4 regions of the Streptomyces sp. NPDC049541 genome follow, and region 4 is predicted to be linked to each of the others. Evidence: riboswitches for the same ligand, from Rfam matches in the RefSeq annotation. Region 4 holds a riboswitch; each other region holds the start of a gene.

Region 1 (7,604 bases), on a different contig from region 4:
CTCCACCCTCGCGGGCATGATGGACGCCTTCTCCTCGACCGTCACCCGCGCCTCCAGCACGGCGTCCCGCTCGACATCCTCGTCGCGGACCACGTCGGGACACGCTTCGAACCCTCCGGCCTCACCAACGACCCGGACATCAAGCAGGCCGGCTCCGTCATGGACTACGTCGGCCGCCGCCTCGCCCTCGACCACCTGCCCTACGAGACCCGGGCCGGCCTCGGCATCCTCACCGCCGCGGAACGCGCCGCGAAACAGACCCTCGACGGTGTCGGCGAGGCCGTCTGGACCGATCTCGTGGGCCTGTCCATGTCCGCACCGGTGGTGGGGCGGCCGCGCCGCGACTGATGGTCGTACGAAAAAAACGACACGGCACACAAACAACCCAAAGATCCCAAATGACTACTATCAGTGCATATATTGTCACAATACGTAGCCAAGCCAGGGCGTCGCGCCCGGGCAAGAAAGGGTCTAACCATGCGCAAGTTTCAGCGTGTTGCCGTCGTAGCCGCGGCGATCGCGAGCCTCTCCGCCTTCGGTGCCGGTGTCAGCTTCGCCCACGACCACGGCCATGACCACGACGACGAGGGCGTCACCGCGGTGGCCAACTCGCAGTCCAACGCCGTGGCCTACGACGACGACAGCCGCAGCGGGCGCCACGGCAGCCCGGACGCGGCCCCCGCCTTCACGACCGGCAGCGACTTCAGCCTCGGGAACGTCACTCCGCCGGCAGCCAAGTAACGAAGCGCCGCCCGGCAGGCCGCGAGGAACGGCCACGGCCTGCCGGGCGCTCCGCCCGGCAGGCCGTTCATCCGGCAGCAGCCGACTGCGATTACTTGCCGAAGGCGTTGCTGCAGCCCATGTCCGAGCCCTCGGAGGTGCTCTGCGCCCCCGTGTTGCCCTCGCCGTTGAGCGCGTTGCCCAACAGGCCGTTGATGAGCCCGACCTCACCGAGGACGCTGATGTTCAGGTCGTGCGACCTGCAGGTGGTGCTCTGCTGGACGCCGACGCCACCGTCGGCGTGGGCGCCGCCGGCGCTCAGAAACCCGACACTCCCGAGGGCGGCGACCAGGACGGCGGCCTTGCGAAGCTTGTGCATGTCATCTCCGGTGGAGCGAAGTGGATGCGACCTGTGACAGATCAACTCCTTGCTGCCACGGGAGATTAGTGCGAAATACCCCAAAAAGGATGGCAGCGCGCCAGGTTTCGTGATCTCTAAACGTGATCTCACCCGGAAGCGCCGCGGCGGCCGGCGTCAGATGACACGGAGAACCGCCCGTCGGCGGACGTCCGTCGAGGAGCGCTCCACCCTGATCTCGAACGTGCCCGGCTCGACGACCGTGCGCATGTCGCCGTCCACCAGGGTGAGGTCGCGACTCGGCACCAGGTCGAAGGTGACGGTGGCCCGCTTCCCGGGCTCCACACGCACCTTCCGCACACCGCGCAGCCTGATGTACGGCAGCGACACCGACGTCTGCTCGTCCGTCACGTACAGCTGCACCACCTCCGTGCCGGCCCGCTGTCCCGTGTTGGTGAGGTCCACGCGCACCCGGGTCGTGGCGTCGGCCTTGATGGTGTCGTCGGTCAGCCGGATCCGGCCGTGGCGGAACGTGGTGTGGCCGAGGCCCGCGCCGAACGGGAAGAGCGGCGTGGACGGCAGGTCGATGTGGTCGTCGGCATCGGCTCGGGCGCGCTTCTGGTCGTACGACACGGGGAGCCGGCCCACGGCACGGGGGAAGGTGACGGGCAGTCTGCCGGTCGGCTCGACGTCGCCGAACAGCACCTCGGCCACCGCCCGGCCCCCGGCCTCACCGGGCAGCCAGGCATCAGCCCCGGATCGAAGGTGGCGCCCGGCGCGAGCCCCTCGGGAAAGACGGTCGAGCCGGGTCCGACCGAACCGTGGGTGCCCTCGCTGATCTCCAGCAGGGGGATGCCGAGCGGGTTGGCGCGGGCGAGGCGCTGCAAGTGGTTGTGCTGTGACGCCTGTTGACGCGGGCTCAGTGGATGAGGAACCGGCACGGACCCGGAGAGGGACTGGTTGACCAGGCCGAAGAACCCTCCGCCCGGGCCCAGCCTCATCCGGTCCGCCTTCTTTCCGACCACCGTCTCACCGCGTACGTACGCCTCCCGGTGCTCCCGTGTGCCGGTCGGATCCGTGGAGTCACCGAGGAGTTCCTGGGGCAGACAGACCGGGATGTTCAGCTGCGCGACCTTGTCGGCGACGGTCATCCTGGCCAGCAGCGCGTCGACTCGCCGTCCCAGGGGGGCCTTCAGCATCGGCGTCACGAGACCCGTACATGCGGCCACCGCCAGGCCGGTGAAAGTCCGACGGGAGATCCTCGCTTTGTCCATGACGGCAGCCTCGCAGCGCCGGACCGAGCCGGTCAGCGGCCGAAATGCTGAACCACGGCGACTTTGGCGCTGCTTGCTCTCACTGAAGTCAGGAGACGAGGGCGGGTGCCGTCAGCCGGTGTCGGCGGTGCGGGCGCTCCAGCGCTCCTCAACCCTGGCCAGACGCCAGTAAGCCAGCGCCACGGCCCAGACGACCACGAACAGGCCGACGATGACGTAACCGACGTTGTCCAGGTCCAGCCCGGATATCCAGCCGGTGACGGCGTCCCGCAGACCGAGCTTGTCGTGCAGAACGCCGACGAGTTCGATCGTGCCGACGAAGAAGGCCACCGCGATGGACAGGCCGGTGATCGTGAGGTTGTAGAACACCTTGCGAACGGGGTTGGAGAACGCCCACTGGTAGGCGAAGTTCATGAAGGTGCCGTCGAGGGTGTCGAACAGGCTCATGCCCGCGGCGAAGAGGAGGGGCAGGCACAGCACCGCGTACCACGGCAGCCCGGCGGCGGCGCCGTTGCCGGCCAGGGCGAGCAACAGGACCTCGGTCGAGGTGTCGAAGCCGATCCCGAACAGGAAGCCGAGAGGGAACATCTGGCCGGGGCGGCGGACGGACTTGGTGAGGCGGCCGAGAATGCGGTTCATGAAGCCGCGCGAGTCCAGGTGCGCCTCCAGCTCCGCCTCGTCGTAGCGTCCGGCGCGCATCGCGCGGAAGACGCGCGCGATGCCGAACAGCGCAACGAGGTTGAGGGCGGCGATGAGGTACAGGAAGCCGCCGGAGACCGTGGTGCCCACCGTGCCGAGCACCTGGTGGGTCCGGGAGCCGTCGTTCATCAGGGTGCCGGCGAGGTGCGTGCCCCCGGCGACCAGCGCGGCCATGACGACCACCACGCTGGAGTGTCCGAGCGCGAACCAGAACCCCACCGACACCGGCCGCTTTCCGTCGGCCATCAGCTTGCGGGTGGTGTTGTCGATGGCGGCGATGTGGTCGGCGTCGAAGGCGTGCCGCATGCCGAGGGTGTAGGCGGTGATGCCGAGTCCGACCCCGAACGCCTGGGTGCCGACCGTGTAGTGATGCGGGATCACGAGGAGGAAGAGGACCCCGAAGGCGGCCACGTGCAGAGCGACGATCACGGTCAGCAGGCCGGCGGTGCGGAGGGTGTCCTCGCGGCGCCAGCGAAAGGACGGGACGGCGGCGGTTTCGGGCACGCCTTGGGACACGGTCATACGGACACGCTCCAGCACCTCGTGGATCAGCTTCGTGATGCCGTGGCCGGTCTCCTGGCTGACGGGTCGTACGTCCGCCGCCCGCCTTCCCAACCGCCTTGCGGCGGCCAGTGGCTGTCCCCTGCGGGACGTGGGCGACGAACTCCCCGATCACAGTGGCGAGGGCCGCTCCGGACTGAGCCCCTGAGGGCCGGCACCGGCTTCCCGAACACCACGGCCCGCTCACCCTAGAAGGCCGCGGGCAGTGGCTGCAAGGCTGCACAGCTGAACAGGTATGGAGGTCAGCACCTGTTCGCTGCGATGATGGACGCATGCATCTCGTCCCCGCGGAACACGCCGGGCGGCGCACCATTGACGGCCATCGGGTCTGCGATGCCATCGCCGCCGTCGGCGACCCCGAGCGCGTGCGCGCCTGGGCCGATCGCTTCTCGCTGCTCTCCGATCCCGGACGCCTGTCCTTGCTGTTCGCCCTCCAGGAGGCCGGCCCGATCGCCGTGTCCGACCTCGCCGTCGCCAGCGGGATGCGGGACACGGCCGTCTCCCAGGCTCTGCGTCTGCTGCGGACCGCGGGCATCGTCGAGGGCGAGAAGGACGGCCGGATCGTGCGCTACCGACTCGTCGAGGGCCCGGTCTCCGCGCTGCTGAAACACTGCGCGCCGGAATCGGCGGCCGAACCTGGCCCGGGCTGACGGTCCGCGCGGCTGCCCGCACACAGCCCAGAAAACGCAGCAGCGCCCGAGCCGACCGAAGCCGACTCAGGCGCTGCGTAGCAGGTCAGAGGGCATGTCCCTCGCCTACCAGCCGTAGGCCCTGTGGGACTCGAACCCACAACCAATGGATTAAAAGTCCACTGCTCTGCCAATTGAGCTAAGGGCCCCTGGTGATGTTGCCTCCACGAGCATAGCCGGACACGGCCGCGTCTCCGATCGGGTATCGGGGACACGGCCGTGCCGGAGGTGAAGATCCAGCCGGAGTGTCAGGGATCTACCTTTTCGGGGGCGCCCGCGGAAGCCTGGCCGGAGGCCGCCGCGCGGGACGCCTCCCGGGCGAGCGTGCGTTCGTGGGCCGGGTTGAGGAACCAGTGCCGGGCCGACGCGCCCCACCACGCCGCCGCGAAGCCGAGGACGACCAGGACGGCGACCGGGGCGTAGTTGAAGCTCTCCCAGGTGACCGGCGAGACCTGGGGCAGCATGAAGAGGACCGTGATCACGCCCACCCACACCACCGAGACGATGCCGATGGGGCGGGACCAGCGGCCCAGGTGCCACGGGCCCCGTGCGAAGTCGTCGCCCTTGCGCACCCGCAGCAGCGTCGGGATGACGTACGCGATGTACAGGCCGATGACGGCGATCGAGGTCACCGCCGCGTACGCCGTCACATTGATCAGATAAGGCAGGCCGAGGAGCAGCGCTCCGACCGCCGCCAGCCATACGGCGGCCACGGGTGTCCGGGTCCGCGGGCTCACCGTGTGCCACACATGCGAGAAGGGCAGCGCGCCGTCGCGTGAAAAGGCGTAGATCATGCGGCTGTTGGCGGTGACCGAGGCCATCCCGCAGAACAGCTGGGCGCCGATGACGACCAGGAGCAGCAGTTTGCCCGCTGTGGCGCCCAGGGCGTCCAGCAGGATCTGGGCCGGCGGCGCCCCGGTGGGCGAGGCGAGCTCCTTGTCGTAGGACTGGATGGCGAACGTGAAGCCGAGCAGCAGCACGAAGCCCGCTATCCAGGACGTCCAGATGGACTGGACGATGCCCTTGGGGCCGGCCGTCGACGCGTCGTGCGTCTCCTCCGTCATATGGGCGGAGGCGTCGTAGCCGGTGAAGGTGTACTGCGCCATCAGCAGGCCGAGGAGCACCACGTACACACCGCTGCCCCAGCCCGTGTTGTTCACGAACTTGGTGAACACGAAGGAAGCGGACTGGTGGTGGTCCGGTACGAAGGCCAGCGCGCCGACGATCACCCCGACCCCCAGGACGTGCCACCACACACTGATGTCGTTGAGGAGCGCGACGATCTTCACGCCGAAGGTGTTCAGGAGGCCGTGCAGCAGCAGGATCGCCGCGAAGAGCAGGACCGTTCGGCCCGGTGTGACCTTGAAGTCGAACTGCAGGTTCAGGTAAGCGCCCAGGAAGGACGCGGCGCCGAAGTCGATGCCCGCCGTCACCGCCACCTGGCCCAGCACGTTGAACCAGCCCGTGAACCAGGCCCAGGCGGCGGCCGTGCGCGGGGGCGCCAGCCGGTGGGCCCAGAAGTACAGGCCGGCGGAGGTCGGATAGGCCGAACAGATCTCGGCCATCGACAGGCCGACGAACAGTGTCATCAGGCCCACGGCGACCCAGCCCCAGGTGATCACCGACGGGCCGCCCGTGTTCATGCCGAACAGATAGAGGGTGAGGCAGCCGGAGAGGACCGAGATGATCGTGAAGGAGACCGCGTAGTTGGAGAACGCCGACATGCGGCGGGCAAGGACCTGCGTGTAGCCGAGCTGGGCAAGCCGTTCCTCGTCGGACAACCCCGAGTCGGAGGGTCCCGACTTCCCGCTCGCTATGGCGTCATCTGTCATGCCCCCAGCGATTCCCTCGCCAGAGTCGTGACATGCATCACAGCATGGCCAAAAAATGCCCCTTCGGGCCTGCCCACCGCCGGCGTTCCGCCCCAACACGCCGCAGGAACCATTGCCCCTGCCGCCGTTGCGCTGAAGGCACCCCGCACTGCCCCGTACGACCAGCTCGTTCTTCCCCGTCACCGGCGCTCTCGCCGAAGCCGACGACCGTCCCGTGCGCCGTTCCCCGGCCGCCGGAGACCTTTGCGCGGACCTCCGGCGTCCGGGCAACGCGAAGGGCCCGTACGACCGAAGTCGTACGGGCCCTCGCTCAGTTCACGCGGTGTCAGCCGTTGCGCTTCCAGCGCGGCTTGTCGTCGCGGCGGCCGAAGGAGGAGCCACCGCCGGTGCCGCGGTGCTCGTCACGGCGGCCGTAGGGGCGCTCGTGGCCGCCGGAGCGGAAGCCCGGGCGGTCGCCCTGGCGGTCGCGGTTGAACGGGCGGTCGCTGCCACGGTGACCGCCACGCTCGTCCCGGCGCTCGAAGGAGCGCCCGGCCGGACGGTCGTCACGGCGGAAGCCACCGCGGTCGTTGTCCCGGCGCTCGAAGCCACGGCCACCACGGTCGTCACGGCGCTCGAAGGAACGGCCACCACGGTCGTCCCGACGGTCGTCACGGCGGAACCCGCCACGGTCGTTGTCCCTGCGCTCGAAGCCACGGCCACCACGGTCGTCACGGCGCTCGAAGGAACGGCCACCACGGTCGTCCCGACGGTCGTCGCGGCGGAACCCGCCACGGTCGTTGTCCCGACGCTCGAAACCGCGGTCGCGGTCGCGGTTGAACCCGCCCCGGTCGTTGTCCCGACGCTCGAAGGAACGGCCACCGCGGTCGTCCCGGCGGAAGCCGCCACGGTCGTTGTCCCGACGCTCACGACGCTCGTACGACGACGGCGCCTGTGCCCGGTCCACGTCCTGCGCGGCGGGCTGCTCGGGCACCGACACCTCGGCCGCCTCGACGGCAGCCTCGGCCACCGCCGCCTGCGCCTCGGCCACCGCGGCCTCCGGGTCCTCGCCGCGCTCGCGGGCGACCCGGGCCACCAGGCGGTCGGCCTCCTCGCGCAGCTCGGTCGCGCGGCGCTGCGCCCGCTCCAGCTGCTTGGTGAGGTGCGCGACCTCACGCTCGGCCTGCTGCGCCGCGTTGCCCGCGGACTCGGCCTGGACCTCGGTCATCGAACGGGCGCCGGTGATCTCGGCGACCTCGGGCTCGAACGCCGTACCGGAGTTGATGAGGTGACGCCCGGCGTCGACGCCCGCGTCCTCCATCAGCCGGAAGATCTGGCGGCGCTGATGCGGCAGGGACAGCGAGACGACCGTGCCGGTGCGGCCCGCGCGAGCGGTACGGCCGGCGCGGTGCAGGTAGTCCTTGTGGTCACCGGCGGGGTCGACGTTCAACACGAGGTCGATGCCGTCGACGTGGATGCCGCGGGCGGCGAC
Region 2 (7,604 bases), on a different contig from region 4:
CGGAGAGGTCTCGAGGGTGGGTGTCGTCGGTGACGTCGGTGAGCTCCGGGAGGAGGGTCGAGAGGAGGGTGCGGCAGGTGCCGGGGGTGGCGTCGGCGTCGCGGTCGGCCGCGGTGCACTCGGCTGCGACCGTGTCGGCGTAGAGGAGGTCGCGGGGTTCCTGGGGGACCAGGCCTACGTGGCGGATGAGGGTGGGGGGTGGTGTGCGGTGGGGGGTGAGGCCTGCGACGTTCACTGAGCCCGTGGTGGGGTGGGTCAGGCCTACGAGGGTGTTGAGGAGGGTGGATTTGCCGGCGCCGTTGCGGCCCATCAGGGCGAGGGTTTCGCCGGGGGTGATGGTGAGGTCTATGTGGCGGAGGGCTTGGGTGTTTGCGCGGCGGACGGAGAGGGCGTGGATTTCCGCGGTGGGGTGGACTGTGGCCGGAGGTGTGGGCTTGTGGCTGCGGAGGACGGGCAGCCAGCGGTGGGTGGGGGCTGAGGTAGGGGCGGTGACGCTGGCCCGCGCTGACGGGGTGCCGCCTCTCTTTGGGTCGGGAGCGGCCCCAGGCGGCACGCATGCCCGCAGGCTACGGGGCTGGGGCGGATGCGCCAGTTCCTCGCGCAGTGCGCCTGCCCGGCGGCGGGCGTCTCGTACCGTCAGAGGGAGCGGGGACCAGTCGGCCAGGCGGCCCAGGGCCACCACCGGGGGGTATACCGGGGATACGGCCATCATGGCGGCCGGAGCGCCCAGTTGTAGGGGGGCTCCCGGGGCCGGCAGGACGGCGACCTGGTCTGCGTACTGGATGACCCGTTCCAGGCGGTGTTCCGCCATCAGGACTGTGGTGCCCAGGTCGTGGACCAGGCGTTGGAGGACCGCCAGGACCTCTTCCGCCGCCGCCGGGTCGAGGGCCGACGTTGGTTCGTCGAGGACCAGGACCTGGGGGTGCGGGGTGAGGACCGAGCCGATGGCGACGCGTTGCTGTTGGCCGCCGGAGAGGGTGGCGATGGGGCGGTCGCGGAGGTCGGCGAGGCCGAGGAGGTCGAGGGTCTCCTCGACGCGGCGGCGCATCACGTCGGGTGCCAGGCCCAACGACTCCATTCCGTAGGCGAGTTCGTCCTCGACGGTGTCCGTCACGAAGTGGGAGAGCGGGTCCTGGCCCACCGTCCCCACCACGTCCGCGAGTTCGCGTGGCTTGTGCGTACGGGTGTCGCGGCCCGCCACCGTGACGCGCCCCCGCAGGGTGCCGCCCGTGAAGTGCGGGACGAGACCGCTGACGGCGCCGAGGATCGTCGACTTTCCGACGCCCGACGGGCCGACCAAGAGGACCAGTTCGCCTTCCGGGACCTCGAAGTCCACTCCCCGCACGGTGGGTTCGACCGCCCCCTCGTACGTGACGGAGACATCCTCGAAGCGGATCACGACGGCTCCTTCGGGGCGATGAAGGCGGGCAGCAGGGCGAGGAGTACGGCCGCCGCCGGCCACAGGGGCAGCGTGGGGGCGGCGAGCGGGACGACACCGGGGTGCAGGGCCGCCGGGTCGGCGTCGGCGGCGAGAGTGAGCAGCGCGGCGACCGCGGCGCCGGAGGCCGCCACCAGCCAGGCCCGGAGGTCCCAGCGGTCGGGCCGGTACCGGGTGCGCAGGCTGCGCCGGCCGCCCAGCCGCAGACCGGCCAGGGCCGCGGCGACCCCGGCGAGCAGCAGCGGCAGGCCGTACGTGCCGCCTTCGGCGGTGAGCAGCCCGTACGTTCCCGCGCAGACGCCGAGCAGGCCGCCGAGGGTGAGGGCGGCGGCGGTGCGGCGGACGGCGGGCGGGACGTCGGCCGTGCGGCCGTAGCCGCGGGCGTCCATCGCGGCGGCGAGCGCGACCGAACGCTCCAACGCGCCCTCCAGGACCGGGAGCCCGACCTGCAGCAGGCCGCGGATCCCGCTGTCCGGGCGGCCTCGCAGACGGCGGGCGGCGCGCAGTCGCTGGACGTCGGCGATGAGGTTCGGCGCGAAGGTGAGGGCGACCACCACCGCCACGCCGGCCTCGTACAACGCGCCCGGCAGGGACTTCAGGAGGCGGGACGGGTTGGCGAGGGCGTTCGCGGCGCCCACGCAGATGAGGAGGGCGGCCAGCTTCAGGCCGTCGTAGAAGGCGAACAGGAGCGACTCGGCGGTGACCCTGCCGCCCAGGCGGATGCCCTGGGCCCAGTGGGGGAGCGGGAGTTCGGGGAGGGTGGCGATCACGTGGGTGCCGGGAATGGGGGAGCCGAGCGCCACCGCGAAGACGAGGCGGATGAGAAGGACGGCCAGGGCGAGTCTGAGGAAGGCGGAGTAGGAGTGGGACCAGGGGGTTCGGGCGCGGCAGGTGGCTACGACGTAGGCGGACGCGGCGATGAGGAGGGAGAGGAGGAGGGGGTTGGTGGTGCGGGTGGCCGCGGTGCCCAGGCCCAGGGACCAGAGCCACCAGGCTCCGGGGTGGAGGTGTGCGGGGCGGTGGGGGTGCGTGGGGGCGGCGAGCGCGACCCGGCGGGGCGGGGTGCCGCTCTCCTGGCGCGGTTGCCCGGGCCTAGGACGCATTCCTTCTCCGCCTTGCCTGCCACACCGCTGCCGCGCCCAGGAGAGCAACCGCCCCCGCTCCCGCGAACAACCCGACCGACGGCCCCCCGCCCCCCTGCCCGTTCTTCGCCGCAACCGTCGGCTTCCTCCCCGCCGAGACCTGCTCCCCGCACCCCTTCTCCGGATACCCGGCGATGGCACACAGCAGCGCGTTCGTGTCGTACCGCAGCGGTTTCGCCACCGCCGCCAGCGCATCCGCCGTCGTCCCGTCGGCAGACACCCGTGCGCAGACCGTGCGACGGGCCGGCGGTGTCTCCCCGGACGGTGCGTCGGCGGCCGTACCGAAGTCGAGGACGAGCGCCACGCGCTTCTTGCCCTCCTGGGCGGGCGTCCGCGCGCAGATCGCCGGGAACGACACCGCCCCGCGCGGCTTCGCCGAGTCGCCCGAGTCCTCACTCACCGAGAAGCGGAAGCCCTGGACGGCGCCGTCGGAGGGGCGGGCGGTGGCGGGGCCCCGGGTGGCGTACGTCCAGTGACCGGCGTCGTAGTCCCAGAAGGACCAGTAGCGGTAGCCGGCGGCCTGCGCCTGGCCGTTGCCGGTCAGGGCCAGGAACAGGGCGGCGAGGAGCGGCAGGACGCGGCGGATCACGGCTGTGCCTTCTTCTTGCGGCCGCTGATCAGGAAGCCGACGCCGATGCCGCCGAGGAGGCCGACGCCGACCATCCACCAGACGCTGACCCCGGAGTCGTCCCTGTGTGCTGCCTTGTGCGAGGGGCGGGCGGGCGCCGGGCCCGTCGCGTTGAGAAGCCTGACCAGGTCCTGGCCGCCGAAGTCGTGGACGTCGGAGGTCTCCGCGTGCGCCGCGAGGATCAACTCCGCATACGCGGCCGGTCCGGCCTGCTTCGCCCACGCGGCGGAGTTGGCCTCCAGCCAGCGCATGGCGTCGGCAGCCTTGTCGCGGTGGCCCGCGGTGGCGAGGGCGAGGACCGCGTCGGCCGTGTTGCCGTAGTCGGGCTGGGGCTTGGCGCCGGGCAGCGTCGACGTCACGTGCTTGTCCTTGGCCAGGGCCTTGACGAGGTACGCGGCACCGTTCTGCGCGGCCTGCTCGCGGTCGGTGGCCTTCTTGCACGCCGGAGTGGTGCCGGTGGGTTTCGGGGAGTCCCCGGTCAGCCCCTTGCCGAGGGCGCCCACGACCGCCGCCGCGCTCGCGTCCGCGTTGGCGGACAGCCTGCCCTTCTTGTCCGGCTGGAAGGCGAAGGCACCAGAGCCGTCCCCTTCGCAGGGGAGGGCGAGCTTCAGCAGGGCGTCGTAAGGGGACCTGCCGTCCTTGAGGACCTGGTCCGGCTTCTCGCCCACGGCGGTCAGCGCGCCGATGACGACGGACGTCGAGTTCGCGTCACTCGCTCCGCCCGGGGCGTAGCCCCAGCCGCCGTCCTTGTTCTGCACGGACTTCAGCCAGGAGACCGCCTTGCCGGTGGCGCCCTTGTGTCCGCCGAGCGCGGCGAGGGCCTGGACGGCGGCGCCCGTACTGTTCGTGTCAACCATGAGCTTCGCGTCACAGGGCTTCGCCGGGTCCGCGCGGAACGGCGCGAACGCCCCGTTCGCACACTGCTGTCCCGCCAGCCAGTCCACCGCCTTCGCCGCCGGTTTCTCCCCCACGGTGTGCTGCGCGAGCAGCGCCAGCGACTGGCGCCAGACGCCGTCGTACTTCGGGTCGGACGTGCCGAAAAGCCCGTCGGGCCGGGACGGGGAGGGGGACGCGGCGAAGGCGGGGACGGCTGCGCCCAGTACGACGGTGGTGGCGGCCAGTGCCGCGACGCTGCGGCGGACGACGTTCATGATCGGCGGGTGCCTCTCCCTGCGGGAGCGGGCAGCACGGGACGACCCCGGCGGCTCGGCTCCGTATGCCTCGACGGTGCCGCGCGCCGACGGGTTGCCGACGCGCGTGAGCCGGTCACCACCGCGCGGGGCAGTCCGGCTGGCCGCCCGGTGCGGGCGGGTCACGGTTGCGGGTCAGCGCCGGAATTGCACCGGCTTCCCCCCGTACGGCGTGATGACGACCTGGCCACTGTACCGGCCCGTAGGAAAACGCTGAGAACCGCCTGTGAGGGGCGGCGGCTCCGGCGTCGTGGGCCCGTACGCGCGCACGCATACCTCGTGCCCGGGTACGGCTGTCCGCCTCCAGTCCAGCGACCCGGTGATGCAGCGGCTGTCCGGGCCATGCTTGCCGCCCTCCTCGGCGAGGCAGAGCAGTTGATCCGTACGATCGCGTAGGCGCGCGCGCTCAGCCGACGACGGCCACCGCGTCCACCTCCACCAGCACACCGTCCCGGACCGGCCGCGCCACCACCGTCGTACGAGCGGGCAGGAGCGAGCAGTCCGTGAAGAACTCCCGGTAGACACGGTTGAACTCGGCGAAGTGGGTGCGGTCGGCCAGATAGCAGGTGCAGCGGGTGATCGACCGCCGGTCGCCGCCCGCCGCCGCGACGACGGCCTCGACGTTGGCGAGCACCTGCCGTGCCTGCCCGTCGAAGTCCGCGGGCATCTCGCCGGTCGCCGGATCCAGCGGCCCCTGGCCCGAGGTGAACAGCAGCGGACCGCTCCGCACCCCTTGGGACAGCGGCGGTGCGCTGCCGTCGCCGAAGGGGACGAAGGGCGCGCGGTCGGTGCGGACGGGTTCGAGGGGGCCGCGGCCGACGCGCGGGGTCGGGCCGCCGAAGGGGAGGCGCAGGGTGCGGGAGGCGAGCAGCCAACGGCCGTCGACGCGGCGGAAGCTGTCCTCGTAGTGGCCCACCTGGACGGGAGGCCCGGCCGGGACCATGCCGCCCGTCCAGCCCTCGATCCGGTACGTCGTGAAGTACGACGTGGCCTCGGCCGTGTCCGCCGAGGTCACCGTCACACGGATGTTGGACATGACCCGCCGCGAGAGCTTGTCGGCGGGCCGTGCGCCGAAGTACTTCCGCAGCGCCTCCCGCCCCTCGGACCGCCTCCCGTCCCCCGGAGGCGGCCACTCCCACCAGCCGTCCTCCGTGAACAGCTCGGCCACGGCGGCCGGTTCGCCGAGGTCCAGGCGGTGGACGAAGTCGAGGATCAGACGCTCGCAGGCACGTTCGGCGAGGAGTTGCTGCAACGGGTTCATGGGACCGTTGGTACCAGCGGCGGATCACCGTGCGCGACCGCTTCACACCGCCACGTACGTCACCGGCTCGCTCCCCGCCACCGCCTCCGCCCGCCCCAGCTTCACCAGCCGCCGCAGATGCGCCTCGGCCTCCGAGACCGCGATGTTCCGCGACCCGTCCGGGATCTGGGCCCAGGGCCGGTTCCACTCCATCCGCTCGGCGAGTTGCCAGGGGGTGAGCGGCTCCACCAGGAGGGACTGGAGGCCGGTGAGGCGCTCCTCGTGATGGTCCAGCAACTCCCGGACGCGGGCGGGCGCGTCGGCGAACACGTGCTGGTGGGCGGGGAGCACCTCGGCGGGGGCGAGACGGCCGACGCGTTCGAGGGAGTCGAGGTAGTCGCCGAGGGGGTCGGTGACCGTGGTGTCGTCGGGGTCCTCGTACAGGCCGATGTGCGGGGTGATCTCGGGGAGCAGATGATCGCCGGAGAACAGCCGCCCGTGGCCCGGGAGTCGGTCCGGGTGCTGCTCCTCCAGGTGCAGGCAGACATGGCCGGGGGTGTGCCCCGGCGTCCAGATCGCGCGCAGCCGGCGGCCCGGGAGGTCGAGCAGCTCGCCGGGGACGATCTCCCGGTCGGGCAGGGCGGGGGAGAAGACCGGCAGGGTGGTGCGGGGCGCCGCGTCGCGCAACGGCGCCACGTGCTCCTCGGGGGCGCCCGCGGCGACCAGCTTGGCGGTCATGTACGCGAACCAGCGCCCCGGCCGGGTGTCTCGGGTGCGCCGCACGATCGCCGTGTCCGCGGCATGCATGGCGATCCAGGCGCCGGACGCCTCACGCACCCTGCCGGAGAGGCCGTGGTGGTCGGGGTGGTGGTGGGTGATGACCACACCGTGCACCTCGCCCACCGCCGTACCGCAGGCCACCAGCCCCTCGACGAGTGTGTCCCAGGAGGCGGGGGCGTCCCAGCCGGTGTCGACCAGTACGGGGCCGCGGTCGGTGTCGACGACGTAGACCAGCGTGTGGCCGAGCGGATTGTCCGGAATGGGGACCTTGATCGACCGGACGCCTCCGCCGTGGTCGTACACCTGCGTCATGGGCTCCCCAATCACCGCGAACCGGCCACGCTCGGCCCACTGCTGCGCCATTCCGGGGGACAACCCCCCGGACCCCCAGCAGAAAAGCAGGTCAGCCACGGCGGCCGACGCGGACATCGCGAGGCAGGCACGAGTATAACTAGAACGCGTTTCGATAGGAGCCCAAGTCACCTGTCCACGCGGTCAACTCGTGTGCGGTCCGTGGACTCCTCCGAGGGGAACTGGTATCAGTGCCGTATCTGATGAACCGTCAGAGACAGGCGCTTCGGGGAGGCAGTCGGCCATGACCGAGCTCGTGGAACACGGACAGCTGTTCATCGGCGGGGAGTTGACCGACCCCCTCGGCAAGGACGTCATCGAGGTGGTCTCGCCGCACACCGAGGAGGTCATCGGGCGGGTGCCGCACGCCTCTCGGGAGGATGTCGACCGGGCCGTCGCCGTCGCCCGCCGTGCCTTCGACGAGGGGCCCTGGCCGCGGATGACGCTCGACGAGCGGATCGAGGTCGTCACCCGGATCAAGGACGCGATCGCCGTACGGCACGAGGAGATCGCCCGAGTGATCTCCTCCGAGAACGGGTCCCCGTACTCGTGGAGCGTGCTCGCGCAGGCGCTCGGCGCGATGATGGTGTGGGACGCGGCGATCACCGTCGCCCGGAACTTCACGTACGAGGAGCGGCGCGACGGTGTGCTCGGGAAGATCCTGGTGCGGCGTGAGCCGGTCGGGGTCGTGGCGGCCGTGGTCCCCTGGAACGTCCCGCAGTTCGTGGCCGCCGCCAAGCTCGCGCCCGCGCTGCTCACCGGCTGCACGGTGGTGCTCAAGCCGTCGCCCGAGTCTCCGCTGGACGCCTACATCCTGGCCGACATCACCCGCGAG
Region 3 (7,604 bases), on a different contig from region 4:
TTCCTCTCCGTGGAGGTCGCCAACACGATCTCCAAGGGTCTCGTCGACGAGACCGGCATACGTCCCGAGGTCATCTTCGCGGCGCTGGTCGGCGCGATCCTCTGGAACCTGCTGACCTGGCTCGTCGGGCTTCCCTCCAGTTCCTCGCACGCCCTGATGGGCGGCCTGATCGGCGCCACCATCGCCTCGGCCGGCATGGGCGCGGTGCACGGTGACGTGCTCGTCACCAAGGTGCTCATCCCGGCGCTCGCCGCCCCGATCGTCGCGGGCCTGGCAGCGCTGCTCGCGACCCGGCTCTCGTACACCCTCGGCAAGAAGGCCGACGGCAAGGCCGCCGAGAAGGGCTACCGCGTCGGCCAGATCGCCTCCGCGGGCCTGGTCTCGCTGGCCCACGGCACCAACGACGCACAGAAGACGATGGGCATCATCACCCTCGCCCTGGTCGCCGGCGGCGCCGTCGCTCCCGACTCCGACCCGCCCACCTGGGTCATCCTCTCCGCGGGCCTCGCCATCGCGCTCGGCACCTGGCTCGGCGGCTGGCGCATCATCCGCACCATGGGCAAGGGCCTGACCGAGCTCCAGCCGCAGCAGGGCTTCGCCGCCCAGACCAGTGCGGCCACGGTCATCCTGGCCTCCTCGCACCTCGGCTTCTCCCTCTCCACCACCCACTCGGTCTCCGGTTCGGTGATGGGCGCCGGCCTCGGCCGCAAGGGCGGAGTGGTCCGCTGGTCGACGGCCACCCGCATGCTCGTGGCCTGGTGCCTGACGCTGCCGGCCGCGGCGCTGGTCGGTGCGGGCGCGGAGTCCGTGACGGATCTCGGCGACTGGGGCACCGCCGTCGTCGCCGTCTTCCTGGTCGTCGCCAGTGCGGCCATCTGGAAGATCTCCCGGCGCGAGGTCATCGACGCGTCGAATGTCAACGAGAGCGAGGAGCCGCCCGGCGTGGTGACCACGGCGATCGCCGCCGTGACCCCGCCCCCGGCGGGCACGGTGACCGAGGACCTGACGGCCACGATCCCCGCCCCGGCCCCCGTGAGCGCCGTCCCCGACCCGGCGACCCCGCCGGCCGCGGCCGTCTGAGCCCGCCCACCCGGTACGAAGGAAGAGAAGCAGCATGAAGATCGACTGGGCAGCCCTGGGCTCCGTCTTCGGCGTCAGCCTCGCGGTCACGGTGGGCCTCGTGGCCCTGTTCACCCTCGGCATCATGGGCCTGTCGCGCCGCGAGCGGGCCGTGGCGCAGGGCAACTCGGCATCCCTGGCGGTGGCCGGCGCATACGTGGCCTTCGCGGGCTGCGCGGCGGCCGTGGCGTACGGAATCCATCTGGTGATCGCCAAGGCCTGAGGCCGCGGCCGGACCGGCTTTCTCCACGTCCCGGGGGGGGGGGGGGGGGGGGGGGGGGGGGGGGGGGGGGGGGCGCGGGGGGGGGGGGGCGGGGGGGGGGGGGGGGGGGGGGGGGGGGGCGGGGCGCCGCCCCCCCCCCGCCCCCCCCCGGCGCCCCCCCCCCCCCCCCCCCCCCCCCCCCCCCCCCCCCGCGGGTTTCTCATGCAGGGTTCAGGGCGCCGGGTGTGGGCCTCAGCACACTCCCCCGTCGCAGGTCAACGGCAAGTTGACTGCCGTTCGGGCGCGTGGTGGACTGCCGAAGCCAGCTACGGCGGCGCGAGAGGAAGCCGGTGCAAGTCCGGCGCGGTCCCGCCACTGTCACCGGGGTAGTAAGCCCCGGGAGCCAGGAACTCTCACCGCCGGTCTCGTCGAACCAGGGCGTGGACACCCTGAGTGAGGACATGTCGCCATGCCAGCCTGCCGTGTGACGTACAGGACCAGTACCAGGTCGCTGCCCCACCCCACGGCCGGCTGAGCCGATGCGTGCCGATCGCGTCTTCGCGTACGGCGCCGCCGCCGGCCTCCTCGGTGACCATCTGCTCGGCGATCCGCGCCGTGGGCATCCGGTCGCCGTGTTCGGGCGGGCCGCCGGGGCCGTGGAGCGGGTGTTGTGGCGGGACCACCGCGGGTGGGGCGCGCTGCACACCGCCGTGTGCGCCGGGAGCGCCCTCGCGCTGGGTGCTGTGGCGCAGAGGGCCGTACGTCCGTCCCGTGCCGCCTCCCTCGCCCTGACCGCGGCCGCCACGTGGGCCGTCGTCGGGGGGACTTCGCTCGCGCGCGAGGCCCGCGGCATCGGACGGGCGCTGGAGTCCGGGGACGTCGAGGCCGCCCGGGCCCGGCTGCCGCATCTGTGCGGGCGGGACCCGCAGGCCCTGGACGCCGACGGGATCGCGCGGGCGGTGGTGGAGTCCGTCGCCGAGAACACCTCCGACGCCGTCGTGGGGGCGCTGGTGTGGGGGGCCGTGGGCGGGGTGCCGGGGCTGCTCGGATTCCGGGCCGTCAACACGCTCGACGCCATGGTGGGGCACAAGTCGGCCAAGTACCGGCGATACGGGTGGGCTTCCGCGCGACTGGACGACGTGGCGGGGTGGCCGGGGGCCCGGCTGACCGCCGTGCTGGCCGCCGCTGCCGGGGGTGACGGCCGGGGGGCCGTACGCGCCTGGCGTTCTGACGCCGCGAAGCATCCGAGCCCCAACGCCGGGCCCGTGGAGGCGTCGTTCGCGGGGGCGCTGGGGGTTCGGCTCGGGGGGACCTTGTCGTATGGGGGGCGTGTTGAGCATCGGCCTGTGCTGAACGGGGAGGGGCGTGCGGTGGAAGTCGGCGACATTGAGCGTGCCGTGCGGTTGTCGCGGCGGGTGGGGTGGCTGGCGTTGGGGGTCAGCGCGGCTGGGGCGGTGTCACGTGCCCGGGTCGCACGGCGACCGGTGGTGGGGGCTGTGCCCACCCGTTCCGCCCTGCGGAACGACTGCCCACAGCGGTCGGGGCGGGTGTCATGACCGGCGGGGGGCTTCTTGTCGCCGGTACCACCTCGGATGCCGGGAAGAGTGTCGTCACCGCCGGGATCTGTCGTTGGCTGGTGCGGCAGGGGGTCAAGGTCGCGCCCTTCAAGGCGCAGAACATGTCCCTGAACTCGTTCGTGACGCGAGAGGGTGCCGAGATCGGGCGGGCTCAGGCCATGCAGGCGCAGGCCTGCCGGATCGAGCCGACCGCGCTGATGAACCCCGTGCTGCTCAAGCCCGGTGGCGAGCAGAGCAGCCAGGTCGTGCTGATGGGCAAGCCCGTCGGCGAGCTGAGCGCGCGCGGTTATCACGGTGGGCGGCAGCAGCAGCTTCTGGGGACCGTGCTCGACTGCCTGGCCGAGTTGCGGGGCACGTATGACGCCGTGATCTGTGAGGGGGCGGGTTCTCCCGCCGAGATCAACCTGCGGCGGACCGACATCGTGAACATGGGGATCGCCCGTAACGCGCGGCTTCCCGTGCTCGTGGTCGGTGACATCGACCGCGGCGGGGTCTTCGCCTCCTTCTTCGGCACCGTCGCCCTGCTCTCCCCCGAGGACCAGGAGCTGGTCGCCGGGTTCCTCGTCAACAAGTTCCGCGGGGACGTCAGCCTCCTGGAGCCCGGGCTCGACATGCTGCACGGACTCACCGGACGGCACACCTACGGCGTCCTGCCCTTCCAGCACGGCCTCGGCATCGACGAGGAGGACGGGCTGCGGGTCTCGCTGCGCGGGACGGTACGGGAGTCGAACGTCGCGCCGCCCGTCGGTGAGGACGTGCTGCGGGTCGCCGTGTGCGCGATCCCGCTGATGTCCAACTTCACCGACGTGGACGCCCTGGCCGCCGAACCGGGCGTCGTGGTGCGGTTCGTGGACCGGCCCGAGGAACTCGCGGACGCCGACCTCGTCGTCATCCCGGGGACCCGCGGGACGGTGAAGGCCCTGGAGTGGCTGCGCGCGCGGGGACTTGCGGACGCCCTGGTCCGCAGGGCCGCCGAACAGCGGCCCGTCCTCGGCATCTGCGGTGGCTTCCAGGTCCTCGGCGAGCACATCGAGGACGAGGTCGAGAGCCGACGCGGGCATGTCGAAGCGCTCGGAGTGCTGCCCGTGCGGGTGCGGTTCGCCCGCGAGAAGACCCTCACCCGGCCCGTGGGGGAAGCCCTCGGCGAGCAGGTCGAGGGGTACGAGATCCATCACGGCGTCGCCGACATAGCCGGCGGGGAGGCCTTCCTGGACGGCATCCGCGTCGGGCAGACGTGGGGCACGCACTGGCACGGTTCGCTGGAGTCGGACGGTTTCCGGCGGGCCTTTCTGCGCGAGGTGGCGGCCGCCGCGGGCCGTCGTTTCGTACCGGCGCCCGACACCTCTTTCGCCGCGCTGCGCGAGGAGCAGCTCGACCGGCTCGGCGACCTGATCGAACAACACGCGGACACGGACGCGCTGTGGCGGCTCATCGAGTCGGGCGCGCCGCAAGGACTGCCTTTCATTCCACCGGGAGCGCCCGCATGAGCACAGTGCTGTTGTTGTCGACCGCCGACACGGATCTGTTGGCCGCTCGGGCCGCGTCCGGTGCCGACTACCGGATCGGCAACCCGACCCGGGTGGATGTGACCGAGGAGCTGCCCGGCCTCCTCGACGGCGCCGACATCGCCGTCGTACGGCTGCTGGGCGGAAAGCGGGCCTGGGAGGACGGGCTCACCGCGCTCAAGGCGTCAGGGATCCCGACCGTGCTGCTCGGCGGGGAGGCCGTCCCCGACGCCGAGTTGATGGCCGAGTCGTCCGTGCCCGCCGGTGTCGTGGCGGAGGCGCTCAGGTATCTCGTCGAGGGCGGGCCCGCCAACCTCACCGAGCTCGCCCGGTTCCTGTCCGACACGGTGCTGCTGACCGGCGAGGGGTTCGTCGAGCCGCAGAAGATGCCCGAGTACGGCATCCACGGCGAGCGTCCGTTCGTGGACGGTCGGCCGACCGTCGGCGTGCTCTTCTACCGGGCGCACGAGCTGAGCGGCAACACCGCCTTCGTGGACACCCTGTGCGACGCGATCGAGGCGAAGGGCGCCAACGCCCTTCCCGTGTACTGCGGTTCACTGCGTGGCGCGGACGCCGGGCTGTACGAGATCCTCGGCCGGACCGACGCCCTGGTCGCCACCGTCCTCGCCGCCGGCGGCACACACGCCTCGCAGGCCTCGGCCGGCGGTGACGAGGAGGCCTGGGACATCGGCGCGCTCGCCGACCTCGACGTGCCCGTCCTGCAAGGCCTTTGCCTGACGTCCTCCCGTGAGGCCTGGGACGGGTCGGACGCCGCCCTGTCCCCCATGGACGCGGCGATGCAGGTCGCGATCCCCGAGTTCGACGGGCGGCTGATCACCGTCCCGTTCTCCTTCAAGGAGCAGGGCCCCGACGACGTGCCCGTGTACGTCGCCGACCCGGAGCGGGCCGCGCGGGTCGCCGGGATCGCCGTACGGCATGCGCAGTTGAAGCACAAGGCGAACGCGGACAAGAAGCTGGCGCTCGTGTTCACCGCGTACCCGACGAAGCACTCGCGGGTCGGCAACGCGGTCGGTCTGGACACGCCCGCGTCCGCGGTGCAGGTCCTGGACGCGCTGAAGGACGCCGGGTACTCGCTCACCGAATACCCCTCCGGCGGCGACGAGTTGATCCACCGGCTGATCGCGGCCGGCGGTCACGACGTCGAGTGGCTGACCGAGGAGCAACTGGCCGCCGCGCCCGCGCGCGTGCCGCTGGCCGACTACCGGGCCTGGTTCGACAAGCTGGACCCTGAGCTCAGGGACGGGATGCTGGAGGCGTGGGGCGAGCCGCCGGGCAACTTGTACGTCGACGGGGAGGACATCGTCCTCGCCTCCCTCCAGTTCGGGAACGTCGTCGTGATGATCCAGCCGCCGCGCGGCTTCGGTGAGAACCCGATCGCGATCTACCACGACCCCGACATGCCGCCCTCGCACCACTACATGGCGGCCTACCGCTGGCTCGACGCTGCAACATCGGAGGGGGGGTTCGGCGCCGACGCGATCGTCCACATGGGCAAGCACGGCACGATGGAGTGGCTGCCCGGTAAGGGGCTCGGGCTCAGCGGCGGCTGCGCGCCCGACGCGGTGCTCGGTGAGCTGCCGCTGATCTACCCGTTCATCGTCAACGACCCCGGTGAGGGCACCCAGGCCAAGCGGCGCGGGCATGCCACGGTCGTCGACCACCTCGTACCGCCGATGGCCCGCGCCGACACCTACGGCGATCTGGCCAAGCTGGAGCAGCTGCTCGACGAGTACGCGCTGGTCTCCGACCTGGACCCGACGAAGGCGCCCGCGGTGCGCGCGCAGATCTGGACGCTGGTCAAGGCGGCCGAGCTCCACCACGACCTGCATGTGGACGAGCAGCCGGACGAGGACGAGTTCGACGAGTTCGTCATGCACATCGACGGCTATCTGTGCGAGATCAAGGACGTGCAGATCCGCGACGGACTGCACATCCTGGGTGGCGGGCCGGTCGGCGAACCGCGGGTGAACCTCGTACTGGCCGTGCTGCGCGCCTCGCAGGTGTGGGGCGGGCAGGCGAACGCGCTGCCGGGGCTCAGGGCTTCGCTGGCCGCTCATTTCGGGCTGGTCGAGAAGGAGTTGCTGGCCGAGCCCGGTGCTCCGGTGAAGGTGCCGGTCGAGCTGAGCGATCTCGTCGAGGGCCCCTCCCGTACGGCCGCCGACGCCATCGACCTGCTGGAGCAGCTGTGCCGGCGGATCGCGGAGGGCATGGAGGCTCGGGACTGGGACGTCACGCTCGCCCCGGCTCTCGTCCGCGGGGTGCTCGGCACCGAGCTGCCGGACGCGGTCGCGGTGGTGGAGTTCGCCTGCACCGAGGTGGTGCCGCGGCTGGCCCGTACGACGGACGAGATCGGCCACATCCTCAAGGCGCTCGACGGCGGTTACGTCCCTGCGGGTCCCTCCGGTTCGCCGACGCGCGGGCTGGTCAACGTCCTGCCGACCGGCCGGAACTTCTACTCGGTCGACCCCAAGGCCATCCCCTCCAGGCTGAGCTGGGAGGTCGGCCAGTCCCTCGCGGACTCCCTCGTCCAGCGGTATCTGCAGGACACCGGCGCGTACCCGAAGTCCGTCGGCCTGACGGTCTGGGGCACGTCCGCGATGCGCACCCAGGGCGACGACATCGCCGAGATCCTGGCGCTGCTGGGCTGCCGGCCGGTGTGGGACGACGCCTCCCGCCGGGTGACCGGGTTCGAGGTGATCGGCCTGGCGGAGCTCGGGCGCCCGCGCATCGACGTCACCGTCCGTATCTCCGGGTTCTTCCGGGACGCGTTCCCGCACGTCGTCGGGCTGATCGACGACGCCGTCCGCAAGGTCGCCGAGCTGGACGAGCCCGCCGAGCAGAACTACGTGCGCGCCCACGCGGACGAGGACACGGCCCAGCACGGCGACCGGCGGCGCGCGACCTCCCGGATCTTCGGCTCCAAGCCGGGCGCCTACGGTGCCGGGCTGCTGCCGCTGATCGACGCCCGCAACTGGCGCTCCGACGCCGACCTGGCCGAGGTGTACGCCGTCTGGGGCGGCTACGCGTACGGACGCGGGCTCGACGGCCGGGCGGCACGCGGGGACATGGAGACGGCGTTCAAGCGGATCGCCGTGGCCGCGAAGAACGTCGACACCCGCGAGCACGACCTCGTCGACGCCGACGACTACTTCCAGTACCACGGCGGCATGGTCGCCATGG
Region 4 (7,604 bases):
CCTCGCCGGCCTCCGCCCAGCGGCCGAGGCGTCCCAGGCTGAGCCCGGCGTTGTGCCGTCCGGCGAGAGCGGCGAGGGCCCGCGTGGAGGGGGCGGGAGGTCGGTCCGGAGCGGGGTCCTCGCTCCGTCCGTCCGCGAGCCGCGGAATCCATTCGCCGGTGAGGCCCGCCCCGGCGTCCGGAGGCGTGGTGCCTAGGCCGGTGCCGGTGGCCTTGTGGCCGGTGGTCATGCCGCGTGTCCACGAGGGCAGGCGAGGTTCACGGGAGGGGATCTGCTCCGGCGGTCGGAGCACCGGCTGTGGGGTCACGACGGTCGGTACGTACGCCGGTGTCGTGCGGCCCGCGGTGATACGGCGGCCCAGCTCCCGTGCGTCGTGCGGGCGTTGCTCGGGGAGTTTGGCCAGCAGGTCCAGGATGATCTTCTCGAGGTATTCGGGGAGCTCGGCCCGCCGGCTGCGCGGCGGCCGGGGCGGGGTGTCGCGGTGGCCGACGAGGATCGCCCAGGCGTCGTCGAGGTCGAACGGCGGGGCTCCGGTGGCGATCTCGTACAGGACACAGCCCAGCGAGTACAGGTCGCTGCGCTGGTCGACCTCCGAGCCGCCGATCTGCTCCGGCGACATGTAGTGCGGGGTGCCCATCGCGATGCCGGTACCGGTGAGGCGCGAGGTGAAGCCGATGTCGTGGCCGAGGCGGGCGATGCCGAAGTCGCAGATCTTCACCGTGCCGTCAGCCAGCCGCATGATGTTGGCGGGCTTCAGGTCGCGGTGCACGATGCCCTGCTGGTGGGTGTAGGCGAGGGCGGAGGCGACCTGGTCGGCGATCTCGACGATGTCGCCGACCGGCAGCGGGTGGTGCTTGTTGTCCTCGAGGAGCTGGGAGAGGTTGCGGCCCTCCAGGAGTTCCATCACCAGGTAGAGGATGCCGTCGGACTCGCCGAAGTCGTGCACGACGGTGATCCCGCGGTGCTGGAGGGCGGCAGCCACGCGGGCCTCGCGGCGAAAGCGTTCCCTGAGGACCCGGGTGAAGGACTGGTCGTGGTGCGGACCGAGGGGCTTGAGGCACTTGACGGCGACATGCCGGCCGAGGGACTCGTCGCGCGATCGCCACACCTCGCCCATGCCGCCTCGCCCGATCAGGTCGAGCAGCCGGTACCGGCCCTGGATCAGCCTGCTGTCCCCCATCTGCTGCGATCGCCCCCGTAACTTTTCGTCCCGGCCACCCCTGGCTCGTCCAGTATGGCGAGCTATCGTCCGAGTTTGTACGGTGCCGGGCGGGAGCCGGGGCCGAGCCGTGACATGGCCCGCAGGATGTGTTTGGGCGGGAGTTGCCAGCGCAGACGTGCGGGAATGCAGCGAAGCAGGGTGCCTGTGGCACGCAGTTGCAGGGTGACGGTGTCGGGTTTCGGGGCGGGTCGGCCGTACAGCTCGTGGGCGTACGGCGGCAGGGCGGCGTACGCCAGCCGGGCCACGCGCCGCCACAGCACCTCGCGCGCGGGGACGAGGAGGGGGTGTGTCGGCGGGCGGAGCAGGAAGTCGTCCACTTCGCGTGCCTCGGGTCCGACGGCGAGTTCGGGCCGCACCTTCTCGAAGTAGGCGGCCAACTCCTCCTGGTCGGCCGGTACGGCGTCGGGGTCGAGGCCCACCAGGCGGGCGCCGGCGCGCTGTTCGCCGATGTAGCGGTCGGCCTGCGCGTCGGTGAGCGGGAAGCCGGAGCGGCGCGCGACCTGCAGATAGGAGTCGATCTCGGCGCAGTGCACCCACAGCAGCAGCTCGGGTTCGTCGACGCCGTACCGCTCCCCCGTGTCCGGGTCGGTCGCCGACAGCATGGTGTGGATCTTCCGGACGCGGGCGCCGGCCCGCTCGGCGGCCTCGGTGGTGCCGTAGGTGATGGTGCCGACGAAGTTGGCGGTGCGCATCAGCCGGCCCCATGCGTCCTTGCGGAACTCGGAGTTCTGCATGACACCGCGCACCGCCCGGGGATGCAGCGCCTGAAGGTAGAGCGCGCGGACTCCGGCGACCCACATCATCGGGTCGCCGTGCAGCTGCCAGGTCACCGAGGACGGTCCGAAGAGCCCGGGGTCACCTGCCTGGATCTCCGTCACCCTTGCAGGCTAACGCCGCACCCTCGGCATCCCCAGACCGATCCACGAGATGATCTCCCGCTGGATCTCGTTGTTGCCGCCGCCGAAGGTGAAGATCACGGCGGAGCGGTAGCCGCGCTCCAGTTCGCCGTGGAGGACCGCGCCGGCGGAGCCCTCCTTCAGCGCGCCCGCCGCGCCGACGATCTCCATCAGCCAGGCGTAGGCGTCCCGGCGCGCCTCGGAGCCGTAGACCTTGACCGCGGAGGCGTCCTGGGGGGTCAGTGTGCCGTTCTGGACGGCGTGCACCATGCGCCAGTTGAGGAGCTTCATCGCATCCAGCCTGGTGTGGGTCTGGGCGAGGCGGCGGCGTACCCAGGGCAGGTCGATGACGCGGCGGCCGTCGGCGAGCTTGGTCTCCATGGCCCAGCGCTGGACGTCCTGCAGGGCGCGGATCGCCATGGTGCCGTGGGCGGCGAGGGTGACGCGCTCGTGGTTGAGCTGGTTGGTGATCAGGCGCCAGCCCTGGTTCTCGGCGCCGACCCGGCGGGAGACGGGGACGCGGATGTTCTCGTAGTAGCTGGCCGTGGTGTCGTGCGAGGCGAGGGTGTTGATGACGGTGCAGGAGTAGCCGGGGTCACTGGTGGGGACGAGGAGCATGGTGATGCCCTTGTGGGGCGGGGCGTCGGGGTCGGTGCGGGTCGCCAGCCACACCCAGTCCGCGGTGTCGCCGTTGGTGGTCCAGATCTTCTGCCCGTTGACGATGTACTCGTCGCCCTCGCGCACCGCGCGCGTCTTCAGGGACGCGAGATCCGTGCCCGCGTCGGGCTCGCTGTAGCCGATCGCGAAGTCGATCTCGCCGGCGAGGATCTTGGGCAGGAAGTACGCCTTCTGCTCGTCCGTGCCGAACTGCATGATCGTCGGTCCGACAGTGTTCAGCGCCATCAGCGGCAGAGGTACGCCGGCCTGGGCGGCCTCGTCGAAGAAGATGAACTGCTCCATCGCGGTCAGCCCGCGCCCGCCGTACTCCTTCGGCCAGCCCACGCCGAGCCAGCCGTCCGCGCCGAGGCGCCGGATGGTCTCGCGGTAGAAGCGCTTCTGGGCGGCCGGGTCGCCGTGCCGCGCGTAGGCGTTGTCCGGCACCAACTCGGCGAAGTACGAGCGCAGTTCGATGCGCAGCCGCTGCTGCTCGGGCGTGTATTCGAGGTGCACGGCGCCTCCAGGCTTCCCAGGCCGGTCCTGACGGCGCACACCGTAGAACGTGTTCCAGAAATTGGGAATGGCGAGGGAGAGGGAAAGGGCCCCCGGTCGTCGACCGGGGGCCCTGTGCCGATTGAGCCGGTGGAACCGGTCAGTGGGCGACGGGAGTTGCCCGGGTGGCGCCGTTCGCCCGCGCCGGCTTCGGGGCGAGCGTCCGCTCCGCCAGCACCCCGAAGACCAGCCCGAAGGAGGTCCACAGGGTCAACTGGACGGCCAGGGCCGCCAGTCGGAACTGCCAGAGCAGGGTGGCGGAGAAGTCCTTGGGGACCTCGTTGAAGGACGGCAGGAACGCGTACGCGAGCCCGATGGCGAGGACCAGGAACGCGCCCGCGGCGAGCGTCGCGTTCCAGTTGCCCAGGCGGGGCGCGAGGCGCTTGCCCAGGATGACCGCGGCGACGGCCAGCAGCACGCTGAGCACCACCATCAGGAAGTACAGCGTGGTGCGTGTGCCGATGGTGTCGGGGTCTCCGACGGACGGCGGGTTGGCCGGGTACTTCAGGAACGGCACGACGTACACGGTGATCAAACCGGCGGCCGCCAGGAGCAGCGCGCTCGCGCGCGGCCCGAAGCGGCCGATGCGGCCGAGCGCGAAGCAGTACGCGAGGGCGGCGATGCCGCCGAACGCGACGCCGTAGACCAGCACACCGGTGGACAGGCCCGCGGTGGACTGCATCGTGCGGCTGACGGCTTCCACGCCGTGCTCGTGGGAGTGCGCCTCCTCGTAGGCGATGGCCGCGTCGACGCGCGGTTCACCGAGGAAGTAGGCGACGACGAGGGCGAGCAGGCCCGCGGCCAGTCCCGCGAGCATGCCGCGCACCAGGAGGTTGCGGACGGTTGCCGAGTTCATGGGCGGCTGTGCTTTCTCGCCGCCCTCAGTGGCAGGGGAAGCCGAGCAGGTGGCGGGCGTCGTGCACCCACTCGTGGACGTTGTCCCCGCTCATCACGGAGGTGGCGCCCTGCTCGGCGCCGACGAAGTAGAGCAGAACCAGCATCAGGATGCCGAAGAAGACCGCCCAGGGGACGATCGCGCCGATCGGCAGCTTCGCCGGTACGGCGGTGGGGGTGGTGGTCGGCTGAGCGACAGACTGCGCCATGGCAGGCCCTCCTGGGGAACTCGCGTCCCGTCTCGGTGGTGCACACGACGACGGGGCGGGTCTGACTCGCCCGGCACACACCCTGGGTGCGTGCCCGGCATACAGTGGCGCGACCGTGCCGGACTTCCACCGGCTTCCGCTGTGCCGTCGTCAATATCCACGAGAAGGTACCGCGAAGCAGAGACGGGGCCAAGGGCGCATGGAACAGCCGTGAGCGCCCCTGGTGAGCCGTTCTCGCCGCCCGATCACGGTCAGTTCAAGGATTTCGAAGCGATGTCGAGCGCGGGAGTGGACACATGACGAGCCGAGTGATCTTGATCTCAACTGCGATCACCGCGTCCCTCCGGGAGGCCCGCTTCGACCACGACTGCCCGCTGGACGCCTCCGGGCTGCGCCAGGCACGGGCTGCCGCCGGCATGCTTCCGGCGGCGGAACGGGTCTGGGTCTCCCCCACCGTGCGCTGCCGCGAGACCGCGGCCGCCCTCGGCCTCGACGCCGTGGAGGCGCCGGAGTTGGCGGCACTGGACGCGGGCCGCTGGCGCGGGGCGACGCTGGCCGAGGTGAGTGAGCGCGAGCCGGAGGCGCTGGCCCGCTGGCTGTCGGACCCCGCCGCCGTGCCGCACGGCGGGGAGTCGGTGGCGGCGCTGTGCGACCGGGTGGCGGTGTGGCTGGAGACGGTCGCGCAGACGCCGGGCCGCACTCTCGCCGTGGTCGAGCCCGAGGCCGTACGGGCCGCGGTGGTCCGGGCCCTCGGGGCGCCGGAGTCGGCGTTCTGGCGCGCGGATGTGCCGCCGCTGACGGGCGTCGAGCTCAGCGGCAGGTCCGGGCGCTGGAACGTGCGCCTCGGGCAGCCGGTCGGCGCGTCGCTGTGAGGCTCAGTTCAGGGTGGCGAGGAATTCCGTGCACGCCTCGGCGCACTGCCGGCAGGCCTTCGCGCCGTCCTCGGCACCCGGCAGCCGGTCGAAGGCATGCGCGCACTCCAGGCACACGGTGCGGCACCACTCCACCTGGATGCGGATGGCGGCCTCGTCCAGGCGGTTCTGCTCGGACAGCACACGGCAGGTCGCGTCGCACACCTCCGCACACATGATGCCCTTGCGTCGTACGAGTTCCTGCTCCTCCGTGCCGTCCGGGTCCACGAGACTTGCGCGCAGCGCACACGCGCGTGCGCACTCGGTGCACGCCTGCGCACAGGCGAAGCGGTCCTCCAGGAAGCGGAAGAGCTCCTGCTGGGTCGTCGAAGTCACACCTGGCGGGTTGCCCCCGCCGATCGCCTCAAACACGAGGTGTACGAGGTCCGGCCGGGCCGGTTCGGTTGGCACCGGGTCCCCTGGGTACCCGCGAGCCCATGAGCACCTCATGGATGGACATCGCCGCAGGCCGCGGCGCACTCGGAATCGGCCTGGTCGTCGTGGGGGTGGCGGTCGTGGCCCTGCTGATCGGTGCCTTCTTCCTGGGCGCCCGCATCCGCCGCCGCGAACCCGCTCCGCCACGCCCGGAGGATCAGCCGCAGCTGCCGGACGACGGCCCGGTCCGCGAGGTACAGGAGAACCGCGAGCCCGCCGAGATCCCCCACACCGAGCATCGGCTGACCCCGCACGAGCTGCCCGGTCACGGCAATACGCCGAGCAGGACGAGTGCGTCGCAGAAGCGCATGCGCTGGAGCGAGGGCAACAGCGGGGCGTTCGGAAGCGGCGGGCCGGGCACCCGCTGACCGACAGCCCTAGGCCCGGCGAAGATCGTCGTCGACCAGGGCGGCGATGTGGGCGGTGACCGTGTCGAGGATGTCGGCCCAGGCCGACTCCTCGCCGAGGACGAGGTAGTTGAGCGTCAGCCCGTCGGTCATGGCGGCCAGATAGCGGGCCAGCACCGAGGCGGGGACGGCGAGCCGGAGGCCCATGGAGCGGCGCAACCCGTCGATGAGTTCGGTGTAGGCGGCGCCGTACAGCTCGTACTGCCGTCGCGCCAGGTGCTCGAAACCCGGCTCGCGCAGGGCGTACTGGGTGAGTTCGTAGGTGAGCATGTGCTCGTCGGGGTGGGCGCGCACATGGTCCCAGTACGCCTGGAAGCCGGCCCGGACGGTCTCCACGAGCGTGGCCCTGGGCCGCAGGGCCTGCTTCACCACGGTCACCGAGTGGTCGGTGAGGGTGGTGATGACGGCCTCGACCAGGGCCTGCTTGGAGTCGAAGCAGTAGTGGAAGACACTCAGGGACACGCCCGCCTCGGCGGCGATGGACCGGGTCGTCGTCCTGGCGACGCCGTCCCGGGCCATCGCCCTGATCGCCGCTTCCGTCAGCTGTCTGCGCCGCTCGGCCGACGGCATGCGTGCCATGTGCGTCCTCGGGGGTGGTGAGGGACCTCAGGCGCTGTGGACGCCCACTTCGTACAGGGAGTAGCCCCAGTCGGTGCCGCGCTGCAGGCCGTGGATGCGGACGTAGCGGGCCGGGGTGCCGCTGAAGCGGGCGGTGTCCAGGCCGCCGTCGCCGGACGTGGTGGACCAGACGGTCTGCCAGTCGGTGCCGTCGGTGGACAGTTCGATGCGGTACGACTTGCCGTAGGCGCGCTCCCAGGCCAGCGTGACCCGGCCGACCCGGTGGGTTGCGCCGAGGTCCGCCTGCCACCACTGGTCGTCGCTCCAGTCGCTGGCCCAGCGGGTGCCGTCGTCACCGTCGACGGCCCGGCCCGGCTGGTAGCTGGTGAACGGGTTCCACTCGGACGAGCTGGCGGTGGCCGCCGCGCCCTGGGCGAGGTCGACCGATGCCTGGTGCTGCTCGGTCGCTCCCCAGGTGTCGAGGTAGGACTCGGCGCCCCGCATCAGGTCGTTCACCACGCCCTGGCCGCCGTTGAGGCGGATGTCCTCGATCCAGTCGGGGATCAGGCCGACGTGGGCTGCGCCGTCGGTGTTGAAGTCGAAGGTGCGCTCACCGGTGGTCTGCCGGTCGATGACCGAGCCGCCGTCGGCGCTCCTGAAGGGGTAGGCGACCTTGTTCGGGGCGTCGGCGCCGCGCGGGGCCGGGTGGTCGCCGATGCCGTTGAAGTCGGTGCCGTAGCCGTAGCCCACGTGGTACTTGTCGCGCAGTGCCTTGGTGCGGGCGGCCTCCGCGACGAAACCCTGGGAGCCGTGCATGTACTGGGCGACGAAGCCGCCGAGGGAGTAGACGCGCTCGGTCCAGT

What was found. A riboswitch is a leader RNA that binds a small molecule or an ion and turns the genes downstream of it on or off. The one in region 4 is predicted to bind cobalamin.
Region 1: linked by a shared signal. The riboswitch ahead of ACIBW9_RS12375 (HoxN/HupN/NixA family nickel/cobalt transporter) and the one ahead of ACIBW9_RS11365 (CbtB-domain containing protein) in region 4 are both predicted to bind cobalamin.
Region 2: linked by a shared signal. The riboswitch ahead of ACIBW9_RS03950 (prenyltransferase/squalene oxidase repeat-containing protein) and the one ahead of ACIBW9_RS11365 (CbtB-domain containing protein) in region 4 are both predicted to bind cobalamin.
Region 3: linked by a shared signal. The riboswitch ahead of ACIBW9_RS06880 (cobalamin biosynthesis protein) and the one ahead of ACIBW9_RS11365 (CbtB-domain containing protein) in region 4 are both predicted to bind cobalamin.

The regions. Positions count from the first base shown of each region.
Region 1 is NZ_JBITLY010000003.1:29,050-36,653, forward strand. Features, by position in the region: gene ACIBW9_RS12355 (hypothetical protein) at 160-348, shown strand; gene ACIBW9_RS12360 (hypothetical protein) at 478-741, shown strand; gene ACIBW9_RS12365 (hypothetical protein) at 833-1,099, opposite strand; gene ACIBW9_RS12370 (fibronectin type III-like domain-contianing protein) at 1,256-1,819, opposite strand; gene ACIBW9_RS12375 (HoxN/HupN/NixA family nickel/cobalt transporter) at 2,464-3,573, opposite strand; cobalamin riboswitch at 3,600-3,804, opposite strand; gene ACIBW9_RS12380 (ArsR/SmtB family transcription factor) at 3,885-4,262, shown strand; tRNA gene ACIBW9_RS12385 (tRNA-Lys) at 4,378-4,450, opposite strand; gene ACIBW9_RS12390 (amino acid permease) at 4,550-6,133, opposite strand; gene ACIBW9_RS12395 (DEAD/DEAH box helicase) at 6,459-7,604, opposite strand, start outside.
Region 2 is NZ_JBITLY010000001.1:861,867-869,470, forward strand. Features, by position in the region: gene ACIBW9_RS03935 (ABC transporter ATP-binding protein) at 1-1,399, opposite strand, end outside; gene ACIBW9_RS03940 (energy-coupling factor transporter transmembrane component T) at 1,396-2,541, opposite strand; gene ACIBW9_RS03945 (SCO2322 family protein) at 2,531-3,169, opposite strand; gene ACIBW9_RS03950 (prenyltransferase/squalene oxidase repeat-containing protein) at 3,166-4,359, opposite strand; cobalamin riboswitch at 4,497-4,617, opposite strand; gene ACIBW9_RS03955 (RidA family protein) at 4,805-5,140, opposite strand; partial or broken gene ACIBW9_RS03960 (nuclear transport factor 2 family protein) at 5,213-5,659, opposite strand; gene ACIBW9_RS03965 (MBL fold metallo-hydrolase) at 5,702-6,730, opposite strand; gene ACIBW9_RS03970 (aldehyde dehydrogenase) at 7,014-7,604, shown strand, end outside.
Region 3 is NZ_JBITLY010000001.1:1,494,638-1,502,241, reverse strand. Features, by position in the region: gene ACIBW9_RS06890 (anion permease) at 1-1,080, shown strand, start outside; gene ACIBW9_RS06885 (hypothetical protein) at 1,115-1,342, shown strand; cobalamin riboswitch at 1,613-1,755, shown strand; gene ACIBW9_RS06880 (cobalamin biosynthesis protein) at 1,861-2,877, shown strand; gene ACIBW9_RS06875 (cobyric acid synthase) at 2,874-4,385, shown strand; gene cobN (cobaltochelatase subunit CobN) at 4,382-7,604, shown strand, end outside.
Region 4 is NZ_JBITLY010000002.1:922,617-930,220, reverse strand. Features, by position in the region: gene ACIBW9_RS11385 (tetratricopeptide repeat protein) at 1-1,180, opposite strand, end outside; gene ACIBW9_RS11380 (oxygenase MpaB family protein) at 1,243-2,091, opposite strand; gene ACIBW9_RS11375 (acyl-CoA dehydrogenase family protein) at 2,110-3,288, opposite strand; gene ACIBW9_RS11370 (CbtA family protein) at 3,428-4,183, opposite strand; gene ACIBW9_RS11365 (CbtB-domain containing protein) at 4,209-4,430, opposite strand; cobalamin riboswitch at 4,467-4,620, opposite strand; gene ACIBW9_RS11360 (histidine phosphatase family protein) at 4,727-5,302, shown strand; gene ACIBW9_RS11355 (ferredoxin) at 5,306-5,677, opposite strand; gene ACIBW9_RS11350 (DUF6479 family protein) at 5,779-6,144, shown strand; gene ACIBW9_RS11345 (TetR/AcrR family transcriptional regulator) at 6,154-6,762, opposite strand; gene ACIBW9_RS11340 (discoidin domain-containing protein) at 6,790-7,604, opposite strand, start outside.